Regions from separate parts of the Paenibacillus sp. S02 genome, predicted to be linked through region 3. Evidence: riboswitches for the same ligand, from Rfam matches in the RefSeq annotation. Region 3 holds a riboswitch; each other region holds the start of a gene.
The links. Region 3 has a riboswitch for cobalamin ahead of metE (5-methyltetrahydropteroyltriglutamate--homocysteine S-methyltransferase). Riboswitches for the same ligand answer to the same signal wherever they lie in the genome.
Positions count from the first base shown of each region.

Region 1: it holds a riboswitch for cobalamin, as region 3 does, so the genes downstream of both, KAI36_RS26085 (ABC transporter substrate-binding protein) here and metE (5-methyltetrahydropteroyltriglutamate--homocysteine S-methyltransferase) in region 3, are expected to answer to the same signal.
Region 2: it holds a riboswitch for cobalamin, as region 3 does, so the genes downstream of both, KAI36_RS06865 (ABC transporter substrate-binding protein) here and metE (5-methyltetrahydropteroyltriglutamate--homocysteine S-methyltransferase) in region 3, are expected to answer to the same signal.

Region 1 is NZ_CP073682.1:5,861,569-5,868,769, reverse strand. It holds gene KAI36_RS26095 (xanthine phosphoribosyltransferase) at 1-476, shown strand, start outside; gene KAI36_RS26090 (nucleobase:cation symporter-2 family protein) at 470-1,777, shown strand; cobalamin riboswitch at 2,679-2,882, shown strand; gene KAI36_RS26085 (ABC transporter substrate-binding protein) at 3,100-4,680, shown strand; gene nikB (nickel ABC transporter permease) at 4,696-5,625, shown strand; gene nikC (nickel transporter permease) at 5,640-6,455, shown strand; gene KAI36_RS26070 (ATP-binding cassette domain-containing protein) at 6,455-7,201, shown strand, end outside.
Region 2 is NZ_CP073682.1:1,578,033-1,585,233, forward strand. It holds gene cobD (threonine-phosphate decarboxylase CobD) at 1-681, shown strand, start outside; gene cbiB (adenosylcobinamide-phosphate synthase CbiB) at 671-1,642, shown strand; gene KAI36_RS06860 (histidine phosphatase family protein) at 1,681-2,439, shown strand; cobalamin riboswitch at 2,562-2,755, shown strand; gene KAI36_RS06865 (ABC transporter substrate-binding protein) at 2,965-3,972, shown strand; gene KAI36_RS06870 (FecCD family ABC transporter permease) at 3,969-5,015, shown strand; gene KAI36_RS06875 (ABC transporter ATP-binding protein) at 5,012-5,845, shown strand; gene cobT (nicotinate-nucleotide--dimethylbenzimidazole phosphoribosyltransferase) at 5,889-6,959, shown strand; gene cobU (bifunctional adenosylcobinamide kinase/adenosylcobinamide-phosphate guanylyltransferase) at 6,956-7,201, shown strand, end outside.
Region 3 is NZ_CP073682.1:5,638,116-5,645,316, reverse strand. It holds gene KAI36_RS25110 (DUF1700 domain-containing protein) at 1-178, opposite strand, end outside; gene KAI36_RS25105 (PadR family transcriptional regulator) at 171-500, opposite strand; gene KAI36_RS25100 (DUF6985 domain-containing protein) at 883-1,416, shown strand; gene metE (5-methyltetrahydropteroyltriglutamate--homocysteine S-methyltransferase) at 1,504-3,822, opposite strand; cobalamin riboswitch at 3,984-4,179, opposite strand; gene nrdG (anaerobic ribonucleoside-triphosphate reductase activating protein) at 4,355-4,852, opposite strand; gene KAI36_RS25085 (anaerobic ribonucleoside triphosphate reductase) at 4,849-6,798, opposite strand; gene KAI36_RS25080 (AbrB/MazE/SpoVT family DNA-binding domain-containing protein) at 7,090-7,201, opposite strand, start outside.

The sequences.
Region 1 (7,201 bases), 220 kb from region 3:
GTGCTCCGATCACCAAGGTGCTTACAATTGAAGCTAGTGGTATTCAATTTGCTATGGCTACTGCTATTGCCTTGGGGGTCCCGTTCATTTATGCGAAGAAAAAGAAGGCAATCACGCTGAATGAGCAGGTCTACTTCGCAGAGGTTCATTCGTTCACTCGGCAGGAAACCTATCAGGTGAGTATTTCCCAAAAATATCTCGATGCCAGCGACCATGTGCTGATCGTAGATGATTTTTTGGCTACTGGCGCAGCCTTGGTCGGACTTACGGATATTGTGAAGGAAGCAGGAGCGGAGCTGGCCGGGGTTGGCTGTGTGATTGAGAAGAGCTTCCAGGAAGGTCGTGGACTGTTGGAGCAAAGAGGCATTGCCGTACGTTCTCTTGCGCGTATCGCTTCCATGGCACCGGGCGAGGTTCATTTTATAGAGGAAGCTGGCGCGGTGATTCCTCCCGTTAAGGAGAATGTGGGATGTTAAGTAAACAAAAGTTATTCGCGCTGGGCTTCCAGCATGTCATGGCGATGTACGCTGGAGCAATTGCTGTACCTCTAATTGTAGGGGGAGCATTGCACCTGACGCCAGCCCAGATGGCTTATTTGGTGGCTGCCGATCTGTTCACTTGCGGGATTGCTACGTTATTACAGATTATGGGCACACGCTTTTTCGGTAGTAGACTGCCTGTCATTTTAGGTTGTACGTTTACGGCAGTAGGGCCCATTATCGCGATTGCTTCGACCTCAAATTTAGCGACAGCATATGGTGCCATTATTTTGTCTGGTATATTCGTGGTGTTAGCAGCACCGTTGTATGGCAAGCTGCTACGCTTTTTCCCGACGGTGGTTACGGGTTCGGTCGTTACGATTATCGGTCTATCTCTCATTCCGGTGGCGATGAACAATGTAGCAGGGGGCCAGGGCAGTTCGGACTTTGGACAGCCACGTAATTTGCTGTTGGCGTTAGTCACACTACTGGTTATTCTGCTTGTGAATCGGTTGGCAAAAGGTTTTTTGCGCTCGATTTCCGTGCTTATTGGGTTGTTCGCGGGCACAGTGGTTGCTTATGGAATGGGAATGGTGCATTTTGCTCCCGTGGCGGAGGCCTCATGGGTGAGTGTTGCGCAGCCGTTTTATTTTGGTAAGCCAGAGTTTAGCATTATGGCAGTTTGTACGATGATTATCGTCAATATTGTCAGTATGGTTGAGTCTACTGGCGTTTATTTGGCAGTAGGCAAAGCGATTGATCAGAAGGTGGAGCAGAAGCAGATCGTCAATGGTCTGCGTTCCGAAGGACTTGCGATTATGCTTGGGGGTATTTTTAACGCGTTTCCTTATACAGCTTTCTCACAAAATGTTGGTTTGATTTCACTCACACGTGTCAAATCGCGGAACGTTATTTTTGCTGCGGGCGGTATCATGGTTGTTCTTGGTTTGCTTCCTAAGCTGGCTGCCTTAACGACAGTGATTCCTAACGCTGTGCTGGGCGGAGCGATGATCGTCATGTTCGGCTCGGTCGCTGCATCAGGCATGTCTATTCTGTCAGAAGTGGATCTGCGGAAGGAAAGCAATCTGCTGATCGCAGCATGCAGTATTGCCGTGGGCCTAGGCTCTGCCGTTCTGCCACAAATGTTCGACCAGCTGCCGAGCTTTGCCAAAATGCTGTTGCAAAATGGTATCGTCTCGGGCTCGATTACAGCGATTGTCTTGAACATCGTTTTGACGAGAAAACAGGGCGAATCGGTCAAAAGCGTGACGGTTCAGGAGGTTCCACAGAAGGTTTGATGATTAGGAATAAATAAAGATAGCCGGAGAGAGAGGACGTATGCCTCTTTTCCGGCTTTTTGGCATGGAATTATCCAGAACTAGTTATTTATTAAGCAGCATGAAGTTATTGATGAAACCCTCTTCCTGTATAAAGATCGGGGTTTGGATTTTCGAAGTAAAGTCATAATAGTACACGCCGCGTCCTTCCTCCTGATTTTTCTGAGAGGCGCTGCCTAAATAGTAGATACCCTTTTGCCGTCTGGGGACATATAGATATTGGCCCTGTCCGACTGTGCAGTGGCGCTAAAGTTAACTCTTAAGTTGATTTATTTACTAGAGGAATTTGCTAGAGTAGTGGGCGAGGTCGTGGTATAATTTACCTTATGGATTTTGAATAGTGGTGGATGTTTTCGGACCACGGTGCAGCTTCCCGAAAGGGGGTGAAGCCGATGGTCACACTTGTGTCGTGCTACGATGTGTTGCGTTGGGTGGTTACGTTACTAAGTCTGGTGTTTAGTATTCGTAAACTTTATCGCTGGCTACGTCGAAAATTTCGGAACAAGCGAAAACCCACCGCGTAATTAGGTTGGCCCCTAACGGTGGGTTTCGTTTGCATTAACATTTAGTTATGCAGCGCGCCGTGGTGGTGATCCACAGCCTTTCAAGTCCTAGAGTCTTTGCCGTTGGCGCGGCGAAGACTCTTTTTAGTATACGGACACGATGATTATCTCTATACCTAATTTTAGCACGTTCATTTCGTGCACGCAATGAATAGACATCACCTTTATTCTCGCCACATCATTCAAATTTAAAATATTGTGCAGCATTTATTGACAAGCCTGTGACAACAAAATAAGATCGTAATTGAAAGAAATAAAGGAAGAAAACAGGTGTGAGCCGGACGACTCTATGTACGGGGTTTTGTTGAGACCATGTAGATGGTTGTTGAGCGTGTTCACTTAAAAGGGAAGTTCGGTTGATTCCGACACGGGCCCGCCACTGTATACAGGCATCAGCAGGATACTGCTGGAGCTTTCAGAACAGCCACTGGAACTGTGAAGAACCGGGAAGGCCTGAAAGATGCGCCTGGAGTCAGGAGACCTGCCTGTTTTGACATCACTGTCAGACCCACGGGATGCTGGGGAGGTGGTTAGGCGTGCTGCATACGGAATGTCTGAAACCGATCTGATCCCTTCTATGTTTTTGGAGTTGGCTTCGAGGTGAGTTTTGACATTTTATAATGAAAGCATTTCTGACTGCTGATCAAGTAGTCCGGAATGCTTTTTTCGCGTTTTGCGTTAGGTTTATATGCTTTTACAAGATAGAGGGGGATTCATCGAATGATTAGCAATCGTAGCAGGCGTTCATGGTTGATATGTACAGGGGTGATGCTGTTGCTGACAGTTATGGCTCTTTCGGGATGTGCCAGCAATAAGACGTCGGATAGCTCCGGCAAAGGTGAAAACGCGTCAGCACAACAAACAGCGGCAGGTAAAAAGCTGGTAATGGCGTATACATGGAAACCGTCAGGCGTTGACCCACACGGAGATAATAGCTGGGATGTGATGCGATCCGGTGCAGGTGAGACTCTGGTGCGTTTGAATGAAAAGCTGGAGCCTGTGGCTTGGCTGGCAAAGGAGTGGAAGCAGGATAGTCCTACAGTTTGGACGTTCAGCTTGCAGGATAAAGTCACTTTTCATGATGGAAAGAGTATGGATGCAGCAAGTGTAAAAGCGTCTTTGCTGCGCTCTATCGAGAAAAGCCATCTGGCGAAGGATTTACTAAATGTGAAGTCCATTGATGTAAGCGGCCCGCTGGCTTTGAAAATCACGACAAACCAGCCGAACGCGGCGCTGGTGTCCAATCTGGCTGATCCATCGACGATTGTACTGGATGTGGCATCGATGAAAGATGAGCAGAGTTACCCAGCGATGACAGGCGCCTTTAAAATCAAAGCGTTCAACAAGGACCAATCCTTGGTCGTAGAGCGTTATGACGGATATTGGGGCGAGAAGGCACGACTGGCTGAAGCGACGATGAAGTTCATTACGGACGGGAATTCGCGCCTGATGGCGCTGCAATCCGGCGAGGTGGACGTAGCGACGGATATTCCGGTTGATAACGCAGAGGTACTGAAAAAGAACGACAAGCTACAAGTGCTGTCGGCTCCCTCCTTGCGCACCCATATGATCGTGTACAATATGGAATCGCCAGTATTCAAGGATGCGGCGAACCGTAAGGTGGTGGACAGCCTAATTCCACGCACATCGATTGTGAGTGCCGTCATGAGGGGCTTCGGTACGGAAGCAAGCAGCCCATTCCCGAGCATTCTTCCCTTCGGTAAAGTTGAGCGTAAAGCGCTGGACGGAACGGCGGAGCAGTTGTTAACGAAGGATGGCTGGCAGAAGGACGCCCAAGGGACATGGACTAAGCAAGGCAAGCCGTTCGAGGTTACGCTGCTGACTTTCCCTCAGCGTCCGGAGCTCTCTGTTATGGCTGAGGTCATCCAAAGCCAATTGCTGAAAGAGGGAATCCAGGTCAAGATTCGCAAGGTGGAAAATATCGATGAGGCGTTGACCAAAAACGATTGGGATTTTGCTATGTACAGTATGCTTACTGCTCATACAGGAGAGCCGCAATATTTTATGGACATGTTTTATTCTTCGAAAAGCGAAGCCAATGTAAGCCGGTATAGTTCCAAGCCGCTAGAGAGTATTCTTAACCGCTTGAAGCTGGCGAAGGATACAGCGCAGCGTAATGCTGTGACACTACAAGCGCTGGATATCATCAATACGGATTTGCCACAGTCGTTCATTGTGCATCCTGATAATGTGTTTGGTGTGAAAAAAGGGGTGAAGGGTTTTACACCCCATCCGATCGAGTATTACTACATTACAGCGCAATCCGATATTGCGGAATAACGAGCTGCGTATCCTATGATTCGTTTTATACTGGAACGTGTGGCGCAGCTGCTCATCATTGTATTCGTTGTATCCACGCTGACTTTTGTACTGATGAGGCTGGCTCCTGGTGACCCTGCTACCATTTTGCTCACCGCACATAATGTCCCTGCCTCTGAGGAGGCGTTGACGACGCTACGGCAGGAACTGGGCTTAAACGAGCCGCTTCATATTCAATATGTGAACTGGCTGCGAGATGTGTTCACGGGGCATTGGGGTACCTCGTATGTATCCAAGGAATCCGTGCTAGCCGAACTATGGAACAGACTGCCTGCTACTGTGGAGCTAGCTGCTGCGGGCTTTGCCGTCATGACGGTGCTTACGCTGGGGCTGGGACTGGCTGCCTCGCTAAAAATCAGCGGCCTACTGGATCGTCTGGGCAGGCTGTTTGCCCTGCTGGGATCGTCGATTCCCTCTTTTTGGCTTGGGTTTCTGTTGATCTATCTATTCTCCGTTCGCTTGGGCTGGCTCCCATCCATGGGAAGGGAGGACTGGACACATCTAGTGCTCCCAGCGCTGACTCTTGGCGCAGGTTTGGGAGCTGTGCAAGCCCGTGTACTGCGCGCTCAAATGCTGGAACTGGGTGACCGGAATTTTGTGAAAGCAGCGAAGGCTCGAGGCTTTTCACGTATGCATATCCTATTTTTTGAGATATTTAAGCATGCGGTTCTGCCTATGATTACACTGCTAGGTACCAATCTATCATTTATGTTGGCAGGTAATGTCATCGTCGAGACCATTTTTTCATGGCCGGGGTTGGGCAAGTATTTTATAGATGCGATTACACAGCGAGATTATCCGGTGATTCAGGGGTATGTTATTTTCGCCGTATTTTTAATTGTAGGAGTTCAGTGTTTGGTGGATGTGGTCCAGACGGCGATAGATCCGAGGCTACGTTTGCGTTAAGGGGGAAGCTGAAAATGAAAAAGATACGGCTTTCCTTTCAAGGGAGCTTGCTGGCAGGAGGCGTACTGTTTGGCCTGATTGTGCTGCTTGGGTTATTGGCTCCATGGGTCGCTCCTCATGATCCTCTTCAAGTGGATCTTTTGAACCGTCTGGCACCACCCAGTCGGAAATATCCTTTCGGTACGGATCATCTGGGTCGGGATGTGCTGTCACGGCTAATTTACGGGATTCGGACGAGCGTGCTAATCGCATGTGCAATTACTGTAGCTACGCTGTGCTTCAGTCTGCCTATAGGGTTGCTCATTGGTTATGTGCGCGGACGCGTGGATCAGCTGATTATGCGGGGAATCGACGGCGTACTGGCTTTTCCTGATATTATTTTAACGGTGGCAATTGTGGGCATTTTGGGCCCGGGTTTTGTTAACATGACTCTTGCGATTATTGCGGTACGGTGGGCGGGCTATGTCCGGTATATCCGTAGTCTGGTTCAAAAAGCCTGTCAGGAGGACTACGTTCGGTATGCCCGTTTATCCGGCAATTCACACGTACGTATACTGAGACGTTATGTATTGCCACAAGCGTTGCCGCAGTTGTTGGTTTATGCGGTATGGGATATCGGACGCGTGGTGCTGATGATCGCTGGGCTGTCCTTTCTTGGACTGGGTGTGCAGCCGCCCAAGCCAGAGTGGGGCGTGATGCTGCATGATGCAACCTCATATTTTCAGGTGGCTCCGCATGTCATGATTTTCCCGGGCTTGGCGATTATGCTATTCGTACTTGCCTGCCAGCTTTTGGGCGACCGCTTTTCGGAAAAGGGGGCGGCCAAATAGTGGAAGATCAAATAGCCCTTGGGGGCAAGGATACGTTAGAACAAGTGGCAGGGCGAAAACCGTTGTTACACGTGGAACATTTGGAAGTCTGCCGCACAGGCGTAGGAGCAAGCGGAAGCGGGAGCAAACCACTGCTGCGGGATGTGAGCTTTTCCATATATTCAGGGGAGATTGTGGCCCTGACCGGACCGAGCGGATGCGGCAAGAGCCTGACCGCACACGCAATCGCAGGCATGCTGGAGTCAGGTATCGGTGTTACGCAAGGGCGTATCTACTATAACGGGGAAGACATTCTCCCGTTCCAGGAACGGCGCTGGCAAAGGCTGCGCCGAGAGGATATTGCCCTGCTCATTCAACAATCGCTGAGCGGGTTGAATCCGATCCGGACTGTCCGCGCCCAACTGATGGATACGCTTAGACTGCACGGGCGGCGTCCGATGCCGCACGACCAGATAGTGCCGGAGCACGCTGATGCTGTCCCATCCCACACTGCACCGCAGCAAGTCCACCCGCAGGGCGTGCTGCCACGGATGCGGCAGATGCTGAGCCGTGCCACGGAGATAGCCAGAGGAGGCGCTACTCCAGTGCGGGAGGCCTATTTGCGCTCTCTGCTCCGCAAGGTTGGGTTTGCAGATCCTGAGCATATTTTGTCGTCATATCCTTTTGAACTAAGCGGAGGCATGTGTCAAAGGGTGCTGCTGGCTGCAATGTTAAGCTCCGGTCCGAGCCTCTTTATTGCCGACGAG
Region 2 (7,201 bases), 2.0 Mb from region 3:
CTCATGGAGCAGGTAGATGTTTTGTTCCTCGGGCAGCCGAATAATCCAAATGGTGTGCAATATGGTGAGCAGGAGTTGTTTGAGCTGGCAGGGGCGGCTGGCAAAACGGGTACCGTGCTAGTGGTGGATGAAGCATTCATTGATTTTATTCCGCTGGAACGGCGAATCTCACTGCTGCCTGTGCTGGATCGCTATCCTCATGTGATTTTGATCCGGTCAATGACCAAATTTTATGCCATTCCTGGCTTGCGATTGGGCTATGCGATTGCTCATCCGGACTATATCCGGCGAATGACGGCCAAACAAGTGACCTGGAGTGTGAATGGATTGGCGTTGCTGGCTGGGGAGGCGTGTTTGAGAAGTGGGCAAGCATATGAGCGCCAAACACAGGAGCTGATTGCTACGGAGCGCAACCGCCTGTTGACCGCCTTGGCGGAATGGGGCTGCGGTGTCGTTCCCGGCGAAGCCAATTACGTGCTGGCAAGGGCGCCGGGTACGTGGAGCGCATCGGCGATTCAGCAGGCGCTTGGACAACGCGGAATTCTTATACGTAGCTGTGCTATGTATCCGGGACTGACGACGAGCCATTTTCGGATTGCGGTTAAGGATGCAGAAGCCAATGACAGGCTGCTGTCTGTATTGGGTGAAGTACTGGAGGAGGAGCAGCGGCGTGACAGTTAGCTTGATTATCCTGGCAGCCTATCTTTTGGACAGGCTGATCGGTGACCCGAGGTGGTTGCCGCATCCAGTCATCGGTATGGGACATGCCATTTCAGCATTGGAAAAAGCGATTCGCCGCCAGGCCCGAAGTGACCGGGGGTTGAAACGTGCGGGTATACTGCTTCCACTCATTGTGGCGGGAGGCTCCTTTACGCTCGCCTGGGCGCTATTGCACTTGCTTGCCTGGATTCATCCGTGGTTGTCTGTCGGCGTAGAAATGGTGCTGATTGCGACCACGATTGCTTCCAAAGGACTAAAGGACGCAGGAATGGCAGTATACCGAGCGTTACAGGCGGATGACCTGGCTGCGGCACGGCGGGAGCTGGGCATGATAGTTGGGCGGGATACGCAACAGCTTGATGAGCCTGAGATTGTACGCGGTACCGTCGAAACGGTCGCTGAAAATATCGTGGACGCGATTATTTCCCCGCTTTTTTATGCCTTGATCGGGGGAGCACCCTTGGCGCTGGCTTATCGTGCTGTGAATACGCTTGATTCCATGGTTGGCTATAAAAATGAAAAGTATCTGCATTTAGGCTGGGCTTCAGCACGTCTGGATGATGTCGCTAACTACATTCCGGCACGCCTGACAGCGGCAATGCTTGTGGTAGCGGCGTGGATGTACAAGCGAGATGCTGCAAGAAGCTGGCGCACAGTCAAGCGAGACGCTCGTCTGCACCCAAGCCCGAACAGTGGCTTCCCGGAATCGGCTGTTGCTGGTGCACTGGGGATTCGTCTTGGAGGCTATAATGTGTATCATGGCGTGCGCTCCTTTCGTGCATACATGGGCGATTGGATACGACCGCTAGAGTCGAAAGATATACGGCATACGATCCAGCTGATGTTCGCCGTGTCCAGTATGTTTGTAGGATTGTGTTTGTTAGGAGCCGCAGGTTGTTTTGCCTTGGGATGGGTGCGGTGAGGAGTGACACACTGAATAATGATCGAGCAGGAAGTGACATGATCTTGAAACAAGATATAGCAGCAAAAAGGACAGTAGAATACGCACAAAGTCCGAACTCACAGGAGGATAAGGTGCCGTATGATGCTAAAGAAGATCTGCATTGGGACATGGAACTCGTGTTAGTTCGTCACGGCACAACCTTATGGAACAAGGAACGTCGATATCTGGGACACTCCGACTTAGGTTTGCTACCGGGAGCAGAGCAGGAATTAAAGCCTTTGCAAGAAAAATTGCAAGGGCAGTCCTTTGCTCGAATCTATTGCAGCGATTTAATGCGATGTCGCCAGACCTTGCAGATCATTGTGCCGGAATCAGAATTGACGTCTGGAGTTTCCCTATCTACGATGTCTCCTATAATGGAACCACGTCTGCGAGAGCTTCATTTTGGCGAGTGGGATGGAAAAACGTATGACATGCTCAAGGATGTGTCGTTGTATCGCGCTTGGATTGATGAGCCGCAACGGATAACCCCTCCTGGAGGAGAGTCTTGGGCAGATTTTGTGAATCGTCTACGGAAATTTCTTGACTCTCTGTATGAATGGCGTGTTGCTATGGAAGTTCAACCCATGGATTTGACTGCTGCGCCGCCCTCAGTTTTGGTCGTTACGCATGGTGGCGTAATTCGTCAGTTGGCTTGCATGCTGATACCGGGTCATGATTTTTGGAGTCTGAATCCGAGGCCGGGAGAAGCATTTAGGATTCAATTGAGGTTGGCAGGACGGCACAATTACATAGCAGAAATGCTTCCTCATTAGGTTAGACACCAGCGGAAAAAGAGGCTGTTTGGGTTGTAAGCCGCCTCTTTTTAACCTATAATCATCAAGTAAAAGAACGGCTTGACTACCACTACATCAAATATCCAGCAGACGAGGTCGGCGCAGCGTGATGAAACTATGGTTTCCCTTGCCTGCGCTGTTAAAAGGGAAGTCGGTGTGAGTCCGGCGCGGTCCCGCCACTGTAAATGGAAACATGCTCGTTAGTCCTACTTTATGTGCTACTAAGCATATGAAAGAATTTCAGGACATGCATTTTACCATAAGTCAGGATACCTGCCCGTCCGCCTGTCACCATAGTCCTTCGAGGAAAGGATGACGTGTTCGCAGTGACTGTCCATGCGGAAAGAAGCTGCCGCCTGCGCACGATCTGCGCTAACGTGACCCCTGTGTCCTGATATGAGGATGCGGGGTTTTTTTTGATAGGAAAAGAAGGCTGGATTTAGAAGATATCTGATGATGTTCAAGTAACGCTCTTAACGATTTTTTTATGAAGGGGTGCAAATCATGGCAGGAAAAAAAATAAAGGTTTGGACAACAGGTCTATTGGTTCTGATTTTGGCAGTTGTGCTGAGTGCATGTGGAGCTAATGGGAAAAATGCTGAAAATAAAGAGAACCAGAATTCTTCACAGCAGCCGGGACAGACCGTAACCGCACAAGAGCCTCCGGGCAAAACAGTTTACCCACTCACAGTTAAGGATGCAACAGGACAGGAATTTACATTCAAAAAAGCGCCGGATAAAATCGTTTCCGTCTCCCCGGCAGAAACCGAGGCGCTGTTCGCCATCGGGCTGGATAAGGAAATTGTCGGTGTCTCCGACTACTCTGATTACCCAGAAGCAGCTACGAAAAAGCCTAAAGTGGGCGGTATTATGAAACCGAACGAAGAGGCGATCATTGCTGCTAACCCGGAAGTCGTTTTTGCAGGGATATCACTTAGTGAACAGGCTACGACCAAGCTGCGCGACATGGGAATTATGATTTTTAAAACGGAACCGAAGACAGTTGAAGATGTCATGGCTAACATCGAATTGTATGGGAAAATCACCGATCATCAGAAAGAAGCGAGAGCGGTGACTGACAAGATGAGAGCAGATGTAGCTGAAGTGAAAGAAGGAATTAAAAATATCGGTAAAGGGCAGAAGCTGCGGGTATACGTCGAGTTTTCACCAGGCTGGACAGTTGGTAAAGGCGAGTTTATGGACGAGCTGATTACGTTGGCGGGCGGCGAAAATGTAGGTGCCACGCAGAAGGGGTGGTACCAAATTAGTGAGGAAAATATTATTGCTGCGAACCCTGACGTGATTTTGTACAGCAAAAGTGTCAAGGACGACAAAACTGGTCAAACGCTCGGCGAAATCATTAAAGCTCGCAGTGGATGGGATCAAATATCGGCTGTTCGCCACAACCGGGTATTTGCCGTGGATGATAATTTGATCAGTCGTCCGGGTCCACGCGTAACGGAAGGTCTCAAGGAAGTGGCCAAGGGCGTGTATCCTGAAATTTTCAAATGAACCGTAAACTGATCGGCTTTGGAGGGACAGGTCTTGTCCTGCTGTTGCTGACGCTGCTGCTCTGTCTTGGCATCGGCTCGGCCAAGCTTCCGGTCAGCCAGATCATGGGCATTCTGGTTAACCACCTTCCGTGGTTAGGCGATACGTTTACACCGGATTGGAACACATCCTCAGAGCAGATTATTTTGAAGGTCAGATTGCCACGAGTGTTACTGGGAATGTTGGTAGGGGCAGCGTTGGCGCTGGCAGGAGCCGGATTTCAGGGTGTGCTGCGTAATCCTTTGGCTGATCCGTATACACTGGGGGTATCCTCGGGGGCTTCGGTAGGAGCGGCAGTACTGATTTATTGGGGCCTTCAATTTTCATTTGTTGGCATATGGACGTTGCCGCTAGTGGCATTTACGACCGGAATGCTGACGCTGTGGATGGTGCTGACGTTGGCACGGGAAGGTAAAAAAATTCCGACACAAAGTCTCATTTTGTCGGGTGTGGTGATGCAATCCTTTCTGGGAGCGGTTGTTTCCTTTCTGACAGCCATGTCGAAGGAGACGGTCAATGAAATATTGTACTGGACGATGGGAAGTCTTAGTCTGCGCGGTTGGTCATATACAGGAATCCTTTTACCTTATGTGGTCATAGGACTGGTATTTCTATGGAACCGGGCACGTGTGCTGAATATTTTGGCTTTGGGTGAACGTCAGGCGGCTCACATGGGAGTTCATGTAGATGCGACGAAGCTATCTGTTCTGATCATTTCCACGCTGCTGACAGCAGCCGCTGTCTCGGTATGTGGAGTGATTGGCTTTGTGGGACTCGTTGTACCGCATATCATTCGTCTGGTGACAGGTCCTGATTACCGGATGATTGTTCCATTATCTGCGCTCGGTGGAGCTATTTTTATGGCTTGGGCAGATACGGCGGCTCGCACGTTGTTAGCCCCCACGGAAATTCCTCTGGGCGTGATGACGGCCTTTGTTGGGGCACCGTTCTTCGCATATCTCCTGTACCGGAACAAGAAGCTGCGCAGGGGGGAACTGCTGTGACAGAACAAAGTGAATCACAGAAGGTACGTGATCGGGCATTAGAGGTAGCGGGTCTGACACGTGCCTATGGAGAGTTCCATGCGTTAAAGAATATAAGCTGGAGCGTCGACGAAGGAACTTGGTGGGGGATTATTGGTCCGAACGGCAGTGGAAAATCGACCTTGCTGCATTTACTTTCCGGTGTAGATCAGCCAACTTCGGGAAACGTTCATATCTATGGCAAAAAGGTCGGTAGCTACAGCAGAAAAGAGCTTTCCCGTCTCATAGCCGTACTCCAACAAGAAGGGCTTCCTCCAGTGGGATACACCGTCAGGGAAGTCGTAGAAATGGGACGTTTTCCTCATCAGGACTGGCTAGGCAGGGAAAAGGGTGTTGATGTGGAGGCGATCACGGATCGCGTGCTAGAGCGATTGGGTCTTACCACGCTGGCGGACAGAGCATTGGACCGCTTGAGTGGGGGACAGCGACAGCGTGTAGCTTTGGCAAAAGTAATGGTGCAGGAGCCACGAATATTGCTGCTGGACGAGCCTACGACCTATCTGGACTTGCGCTATCAGCTTGAATTTATGGAACTGCTGGCAGATTGGCGCCAAGAAACGGGTGTGACGATTATTGCGGTCTTGCATGATCTTAACTTGACAGCCCAATTTTGCGAAGATTTGCTTGTACTCAAAGATGGAATGGTTGAAGGATTGGGAGCTTCATCGAAGTTATTAACCGAGGATCGGATTCGACGAGTATACGGTGTTGAGCCTGTGATGCTTCCGCATCCCGATAGCGGTGTGCCGCAGCTCTTGCTGCGCAGGAGTGCTTCGGATACAGCAGATTAAATAAACGATGAAACACACTTAAAAAGAGCAGGGAGTGGAAGGTATGAACAACAAGCTGCGTCAGCTGATCGATAGCATTGCCCAGCCGGATGGGGTGGCGGCCTCGGCAGCTTCAGCTCATTTGGACCAATTAACAAAGCCACCGGGAAGTCTTGGAAAGTTGGAAAGTGTGGCCATTCAGCTAGCAGGAATTACAGGAGTGGACAAGCCTGAATTTGATCGTAAAACGGTTATGGTCATGGCTGCGGATCACGGGGTGTGTGAAGAGGGAGTCAGTGCCTTTCCGGCTGAGGTTACACAGCAAATGCTGTATAACATGCTGTCAGGTGGCGCGGCAATTAATGTGCTGGCACGCCATGCGGGCGCAGATGTCAAGGTGGTAGATGTTGGCGTGAATGCGGATGTCGCTCACGCGAATCTGGTGGACCTTAAGGTACGCATGGGGACTTCGAATATAGCTAAAGGGCCAGCGATGCTGCGTACGGAAGCGGAACAGGCGGTTTTGGCCGGAGCTGAAGCCGTAGCAGAAGCGGTCAAAGGTGGCACACGGCTATTCGTTACCGGAGAGCTGGGCATCGGGAATACGACAGCCAGCGCTGCGGTCGTATGTGCTCTCACCGGACTGGAGCCGGAAGTTATCGTAGGCCGGGGAACGGGTGTAGATATGGCTGGGCTTACCCGTAAAATATCGGTTGTCTGCCGCGCATTGGACGTGAACCAGCCAGATGCAAATGATGGGCTCGACGTGCTCACTAAGGTCGGCGGTCTGGAGATTGCCGCCTTGGCAGGAGTCATCCTTGGGGCAGCCGCACATCGCTGTCCAGTTGTGTTGGACGGCTTTATTTCAGGCGCAGCCGCCCTCGCAGCGCGTACACTTGCGCCTGCAAGCGCTGCGTACATGCTTGCTTCGCATGCCTCGGACGAGCGCGGGCACGCGGCGGTGCTCCGCCAGCTCAAGCTGGAGCCCATGCTTCATTTGGACATGCGGCTCGGGGAGGGCACAGGCGGTGCGCTTAGCTTGCACCTGATTGATGCGGCGTGCCGCATTATGCGCGAAATGGCGACCTTTGCCGATGCAGGCGTATCGGACGGTCAGGGAGCCGCGCAGCGATGAAAGCGCTCGTGACCGGCGGGGCACGCAGCGGGAAAAGCGGCTTTGCCGAGCGATTATGCATGTCGCGCGCGCCTGGCGCCTGCTACATTGCAACGGCGCAAGCCTATGACATGGAGATGAAGGAGCGCATCGCCCTTCATCGGGTCCAGCGCGAGTCTGCCGGATACGACTGGCAGACGCTGGAGGAAGCGCAGGCGCTGCCGGAGCTGCTGCGACGGCTTGGCGGCGATCAAGCGTCGCAG
Region 3 (7,201 bases):
CTTCTCGGGCAATATCCTCCGGGTTACCCAGTTCATTGGCAATCTCACTTTCGCTTTTGCCATTAACCAACCCGTAGTCAAAATGCTGGCTCAAATCACTAAGCAGCTCATTGCGTACCTCTGCAGGGAGAGGAGAAAGAAGCTGCTCTACCTCTGTAAGAAACTGTTTTCTATTCATCGGAATTCCCTTCCTCCAGTAGGCTTGCGACATGATGGACAAAATCATTCCATTCCCGCGTAAGTATTCTTGTATAATGGCTGCCAGTATCGGTCAGCCGATAATATTTGCGGGGAGGCCCCTCGGTCGATTCCTGTAAATACGTTGTGCAGTATCCTTCTGATACCAGACGGCGAAGCAGTGGATATAGGGCTCCCTCAGCTACTTCAATATGACGGGAGACGGCTTGAGCTAACTCGTAGCCATAACGGTCTCTGCGTCCAATTAGAACTAGAACGCACAGTTCCAGTACCCCTTTTTTGAATTGGATGTTCACATTCACGAGCGGTGCTCCCTTCCTGGATGTTATCAATGATTCATAGGTGTCGTTCGGAATAAGGGGAAGAAACGTGTGTTTGTGCATAATTTGTCACGGGTACTAATTATAGAACAGTAGTCAGGTATAATTTAACATCATGTACTGATTAATGCAAGGTACTAAATTTTTAATAATAAAATATTTGTGCCAAAATGGGCAGATTTTCTTTCTTGAAGGCTTTATTGAATAGCGAATGTTGTAGAAAAAAGTATTTTTATTTGGAAATTCCTCGAAATATGGCTGGAAGCACCAATAGGATGCTACTTTAATTTCATTCATTAAAATGATAGATTGTAAAGTATTCAATAGGGTTAAAGATTACTTTTTATGAAGAGGTGGGTAAAGGGTGGATTGGAAACATTGGTATATGGAACTGGAACAGGATGATGAGTCTTGGGATGTATCTGAGGAGATTGTTCTGCGTGGTGTAGTACATCTTAATTTTTGCGGGCAACCCTCGGAAGTAGAAGTCGAATTTATCGTGGGAGCCGATTCCGAAGAACAGGCACAGACTATAGAAGAACCTACTCAGTTGCAAAAAAAGACATGGGAGCAGTATATGGAATATTCGTCAGCTATTCATCCTCAAGTGTTGGAGTCCATACACCATCATTATGCTGGCATAGTGGAAAAGTACCGGAATGCTTACAGTACATGGGGAGAGGACCCCAATGAATATGCGCCTTATGTGGAGCGGCCGGAACAATTGCTGGATCGAATACAACTTATGTCTATACTGATTTCCGACTCATCGGCAAAGGATGAACTGTATTTGAATTTTAGTTGCTCCTGGGATCGAGAACATGGCTTAGGCGTACATATGAAGCAGATGAAAATGGAGCATATTCAAGGTGTTTATACATTATATGACCTAGAATAAATCCCCCTTCCCGGCTTTTAGCAAAAAGGGCCGGGAAGGGGAATAGGATATGGTGAAATGATGGCGCGATTCGATACGATAAAAAAATTAGTTGGATACAGCCAATGCAGCCCGGGCTGCTTGAGCCGCTTGTACCATTAGTCGCAAGGCGGCGACAGATTCCTCCTTGGTGCGGGTTTTCAGACCACAGTCCGGATTAACCCAGAACAAATCTGATGGCAGTACGCGCAGGGCACGCTGGATCATGCTTAGCATTTCAGATACATCGGGGATGCGCGGACTGTGGATATCGTACACGCCTAGACCGATGCCCTTGTCGTATACCTGATCTTCAAAGCTGACAATCAGTTCTCCGTGACTTCGCGAAGTTTCAATAGATATAACGTCGGCATCCATATCGGAGATGGACTGAATCATATGCTGAAATTCGGAATAGCACATGTGCGTATGGATTTGGGTCGCAGGCTCAACGGTGGCCGTGGTCACAAGGAAGGCTTGAACCGCCCAATCCAGATAGGCTTGCTGTTGTTCTTTTTTCAGTGGAAGCCCTTCACGAATTGCAGGCTCATCGACCTGAATCATGCCGATGCCCGCTTGTTCCAGTGCCTCTACCTCTGCCCGTAATGCCAGAGCCAACTGTAAAGCAACTTGATTACGAGGAATATCGTTACGTTCAAAAGACCAGTTCAAAATGGTCACAGGGCCTGTAAGCATTCCCTTAACAGGCTTAGAGGTTAACGATTGGGCGAATGCCGTTTCTTCCACGGTCATGGGCTGATCGAAGGAAACGTCTCCGTATATAATCGGCGGTTTAACACAGCGGGAGCCGTAGGACTGCACCCATCCGTTTTGCGTAAAAGCAAAGCCGTTCAGCTTTTCGCCAAAAAATTCAACCATGTCGGTCCGCTCAAATTCCCCATGAACAAGCACGTCAATGCCAATGTCCTCCTGAATATCAATCCATTCCTTAATTTGCTGTTGGATGAACGCCCGGTATTGCTCGGCAGACCATTCTCCTTTGCGATAGTGCAGGCGGGCCTTGCGGATCTCGGCGGTTTGCGGGAAGCTACCAATGGTCGTCGTAGGCAGTGGAGGCAACTTCAGCTTATTTTGCTGAATCTCACGACGCTCGGCGAAAGGAACGCTGCGTGACAGAGGCTCTTTTGCCAACAGGTCGGCCAGATCGGTAGCTGTCTGTACGCGTGCCGCTGAACTGTTGAAACGGGCTACCGCATCCGCACTTTGCTCAAGCTTGGCGAGTGCGGATGGATCGTGTTTGCCAAGTGCAGCCGTCAGGACGGCGATTTCCTCCAGCTTTTCATCGGCAAAGGCCAGCGCTTGCACCAGCTCCTTGTCCAGCTTTTGCTCTGCCTCCAGACTGACTGGCACATGCAGCAGACTGCATGATGGCTGTACGATAAGCTGTGCGGCAGTGGTTTGTTCTGCTAACTGACCCAGCAGGGCAGCCACAGCGTTCAGGTCGCTGCGCCATATATTGCGCCCGTCAATGACCCCAGCGCCCAGCGTTTTTCCTTTAGGGAAGCCATGCTGTAATATATGCTGAAGATTTTCGCCATCATCATACACAAAATCAAGACCCAGTCCCTGTACCGGAAGTGCAGACAGACGCTCATAATGATCGAGGCTGCCAAAGTAGGTTTGCAGCATTATATTTAAAGAGGGCGCAGCTTGAGTCAAAGCTTCATAGACTTCCTGAATAATGTCCAAATCCTCTGCCGGGAATGAGGTGGTCAGGACAGGTTCATCGATTTGGACCCACTGAACGCCTTCTGCCGCTAGTTCAGACAGGATACGGGTGTACAGTGGCAGGAAGCTTCGTACGATGGTGGCCAAATCCTTACGATCATAGCCTTTGGATAGGGTAACGAATGAATAGGGGCCGATGAGGACCGGTTTCCCATCAATGCCTAGTTCTTGTTTTGCTTCACGATAAGCCTGTAAGGGTTTATTTTCAGTGAACACCGGGACTGCGTTTGCCAATTCAGGAACGATGTAGTGATAATTGGTATTCATCCATTTGGTCATTTCACTGGCTGTTGCTCCCTTCTGTCCACGAGCGATCCCGAAATACACGGACAGAGGAACCGGACCTGCGGGACGATGGTTGAACCGTTCGGGTACCAGACCGAACATCACAGATGTATCCAGCATGTGATCGTAATAGGAGAAGTCTCCGACAGGAATGCGATCAATCCCCTTGTCACGCTGCTTGCTCAGATGCTCCAACCGTAATCTTTTCATCTCCGTCTGCAGTTCGCTTTCGTTAATGCTGCCGTTCCAGAAGCGTTCCAGTGCTTTCTTCCATTCCCGGTTTTCGCCGATACGCGGATATCCCAGATTACTGCTAATCAAGCCGGACAATTCAGGCCATTCATTAATGGACATGTACTTTTCCTCCTAGTGGGTAGCTGTTTTATTTTTACGTACCAAAAAAGGCATTCTTCCCCCCAGAGTTAAAAATAAGTAGGGGAAAGAATGCCTCCGTGATTAAAAAATCAAAAATACGGCGACTGCTCTTAACACCTCCCTATCTTCCGTAGGTACTTGCGATGTTGTTAAAATAGGCAGGTCTCCTGACTTACGGATCATGACTCTCAGCATTCCTTCCCGGTCTGTGGACCAGTGGATATATGAACAGCTGAAAGTTCCCCGTTTACAGTGGCGGGACCGTGCCGGATTTGCACCGGCTTCCCTTTTAAGCCTGATCTGAATAGAACAGACACCTATCTCCAAGCTATGCGGTTAAGGTATGACGAATAATTATGCACTCGTATACTTGTTCACCATCATAAGTGAAACTTACAGGATGCGCAATAGAAACTCCAATGGAATCTGTTAGCTATATGAAAAAAGACAAGCCTTACCCATGATGGGGACTTGTCTTAGATATATAGCATCTTGCTGGGTAAACTTCGCGTTAAGCCAATGAAACGGTATAGCCTGCCTGAATACTGGCTTTTACATCTACCAGACGCTGGTTGCGACTGCCCCGGAAGGGAAGGGTCAGGTCCTTTTGCTGTTCTACAAAACGACCATCCACAATCACATCGCACAAAAGCGCTAGCTCCTGTCGCTCCTGATCTGTGAGTAAATCTTCATAGACAAAGCCAGTATAAGCCCACACGGTTCGGTCGGGACAGGCCTCGCGGAAGTCACGCACAAATTGCGAGCATTCTGCTGCTGAGAAAAACGGATCTCCCCCACAGAGAGTCAGTCCGTCCAACAACGGATTATCCATGATGTCACGAATGACTTCCTGTTGTCGTTGGGGGGTGAATGGCTCACCTGCACGGAAGCTCCACGACGCTGGATTAAAGCATCCGGGACAGGCGTGACGGCAACCGCTAATGAACACGACGGTGCGCAGGCCGTATCCTTCGTTCAGAGATTCCGGAATGTAGCCACACAAATTCACTTATGTTTCACCCGGTCTCGAACCTCTGCCTGTTTTGCAGCATTAAAGCGAACGGTATAATCTCCTGTCAGATATCCGGTTACCCGACGTAAGCGCTGAAAGTGTGTATGCTCCTCATCTGTGCCACATTGGGGGCAGCTTGTCCCGATAATCCCTTCATAACCACATTCCGTACAACGATCCACCGGATGGTTGATGGAGAAGTAGCCGATGTTCTGATGCAGCGCGTACTGAACAATTTTAAGAAACGCATCCGGGTTATTCCGCGCGTTACCATCCAGCTCGATGTATGAAATCGCACCAGCGTTGCATAGGTTATGGAACGGAGCTTCCAAGCTGATTTTACGAGCAGCCGGGAGCGTGTAATACACGGGAATATGAAAAGAATTCGTGTAATATTCTCGATCATTTACCTCAGGGATAATTCCGAAATCACGTTGATCCAGCAATGTGAATTTTCCCGACAGACCTTCGGCAGGCGTAGCGAACAATGTAATATTTAAGTTGTGATATTCACTCATTCGATCGCAATACACGCGCATGGAAGTGATGATTCGCTGTGCCTCGCGGTATACGAAATCATCCTCACCGTGGTGTTTCCCGTATAGTGCCTTCATGCACTCAGCCAGCCCGATGAACCCGATCGAAAGCGTACCGTGCTTTAGTACGCTTCCCACCTTATCATCTGGCGCCAGTTCTTCTCCACCTTCCCATACCCCTTCACGCATCATAAAGTCCGAAGCTTTGGCCGGCTGGCTTGTCTGGATTTGATAGCGATGGATTAGGCCATCCACCGCAATGCGCATAACTTCTTCCAGTCTCGCATCAAAGCGATCACGGTCAGGTGTCAGGCGTTTGCCTGTGCAAATACCATACTCAATGCCAAGCCGCACCAGATTAATGGTATTGAAGGAGAGATTTCCCTTGCCACTCTGCCGGTTTCTGCCGAAACGGTCAGAAATGGTACGGGTACGGCAACCCATTGTCGCTATAATGGTATCCGGGTCATCAGCACGGTAAAAAGGCAGGTTGAAGGTGGCATCCACATTCACAAAATTGGGATACATCCGTCTGCTAGAGCATTCTACCGCCCGTAAGAACAAATCATAATTGACGTCGCCTTCTGCCTGGTTGATTCCCTCTTTGCATTGGAAAATATGCTGCGGAAAAATAGGAGTTTCCCCGCTACCCAAGCCGCGAATAGTGGCCTCCAGCAGCGATTGAGTAACAAGCCGTCCTTCAGCAGACGTGCACATTCCGTAATTCAGTGAAGTGAATGGAATCTGTCCACCCGCCCGACTGCTCATGGTGTTCAGGTTATGAATGAGCGATTCGGCAGCCTGCCGGGTTTCCGTTTCCGTTTCTTCGCGTGCGAATGCGTATGAACGAGGGCAGACTTCTTGCAAATAGGGATTGGCCATATGTAGTTCGTCGTCAGACAGACTGGATTCTATCTCTTCCTCGAACAACCGTAGTCCCTTGCGCAGATGCTTGCGGAAGGACCGGGCAACGTATGGGGCAAGGTCCCAATCTATTTTATTGGCGGAGACACCTCCGAATTGGCTATTTTGCTGAGACTGAAAAATAATGGCGACTAGTGCCATAGCGGACATAATTGTTTGCGGTGTGCGCACAGAGCCGTTGCCTGTATTGAAGCCGTCTCGCAGTAAACGACCAAAAGGGATAAAGATACAATTCGTAGTTCCGAGCGCATATTGGTCCAAATCGTGAACATATACATATCCGTGGTCAATCGCGTTCGTCAGTTCAGGCGGAAGTACCCGCAGGCGCGCATACCATTTGGCATACTCGGACCCAAGCTTGCTCATTTTGCCGCTGAACGATTCTCCATTCAAATTCGCATTCTCCCGCAGCATGTCCAGATCTTGTGCCCCAATGACCCGCTCGCCGATGTCGTATAATTGATGTTCCTCCAGCACCTTCATCGTAAAACCCTCCATATAGTAAAATATATATATTTTTCACAAAAACAACATATTGATGATATCTTGTGTTAACCAATTGTTTCGATCTATATATTGTATATACGTAAACATTGAGAGTATGTGACTATTGTCACATTGATAGGAGTGGGCGATATAAAAAAGCCAGATATAGAGTAAGGGACACATCCGCGGATATGCACCTTACTCTATATCTGGCCATCGTAGTTGCGATGAAAATGATAGGCTTGCGAGTACATAGTATATGATCTTGGGATATTGTTTTGAGAAGTTTTAGAGTAGCTTTTTCAACTGGGACACCCGGCCTTGGGAAATATCTAGCATTTCGGCATACACTTTTTGTGGCAGGTTCGGGTGTTCCTGAATCAGCTTGCGTAGCTTTTTT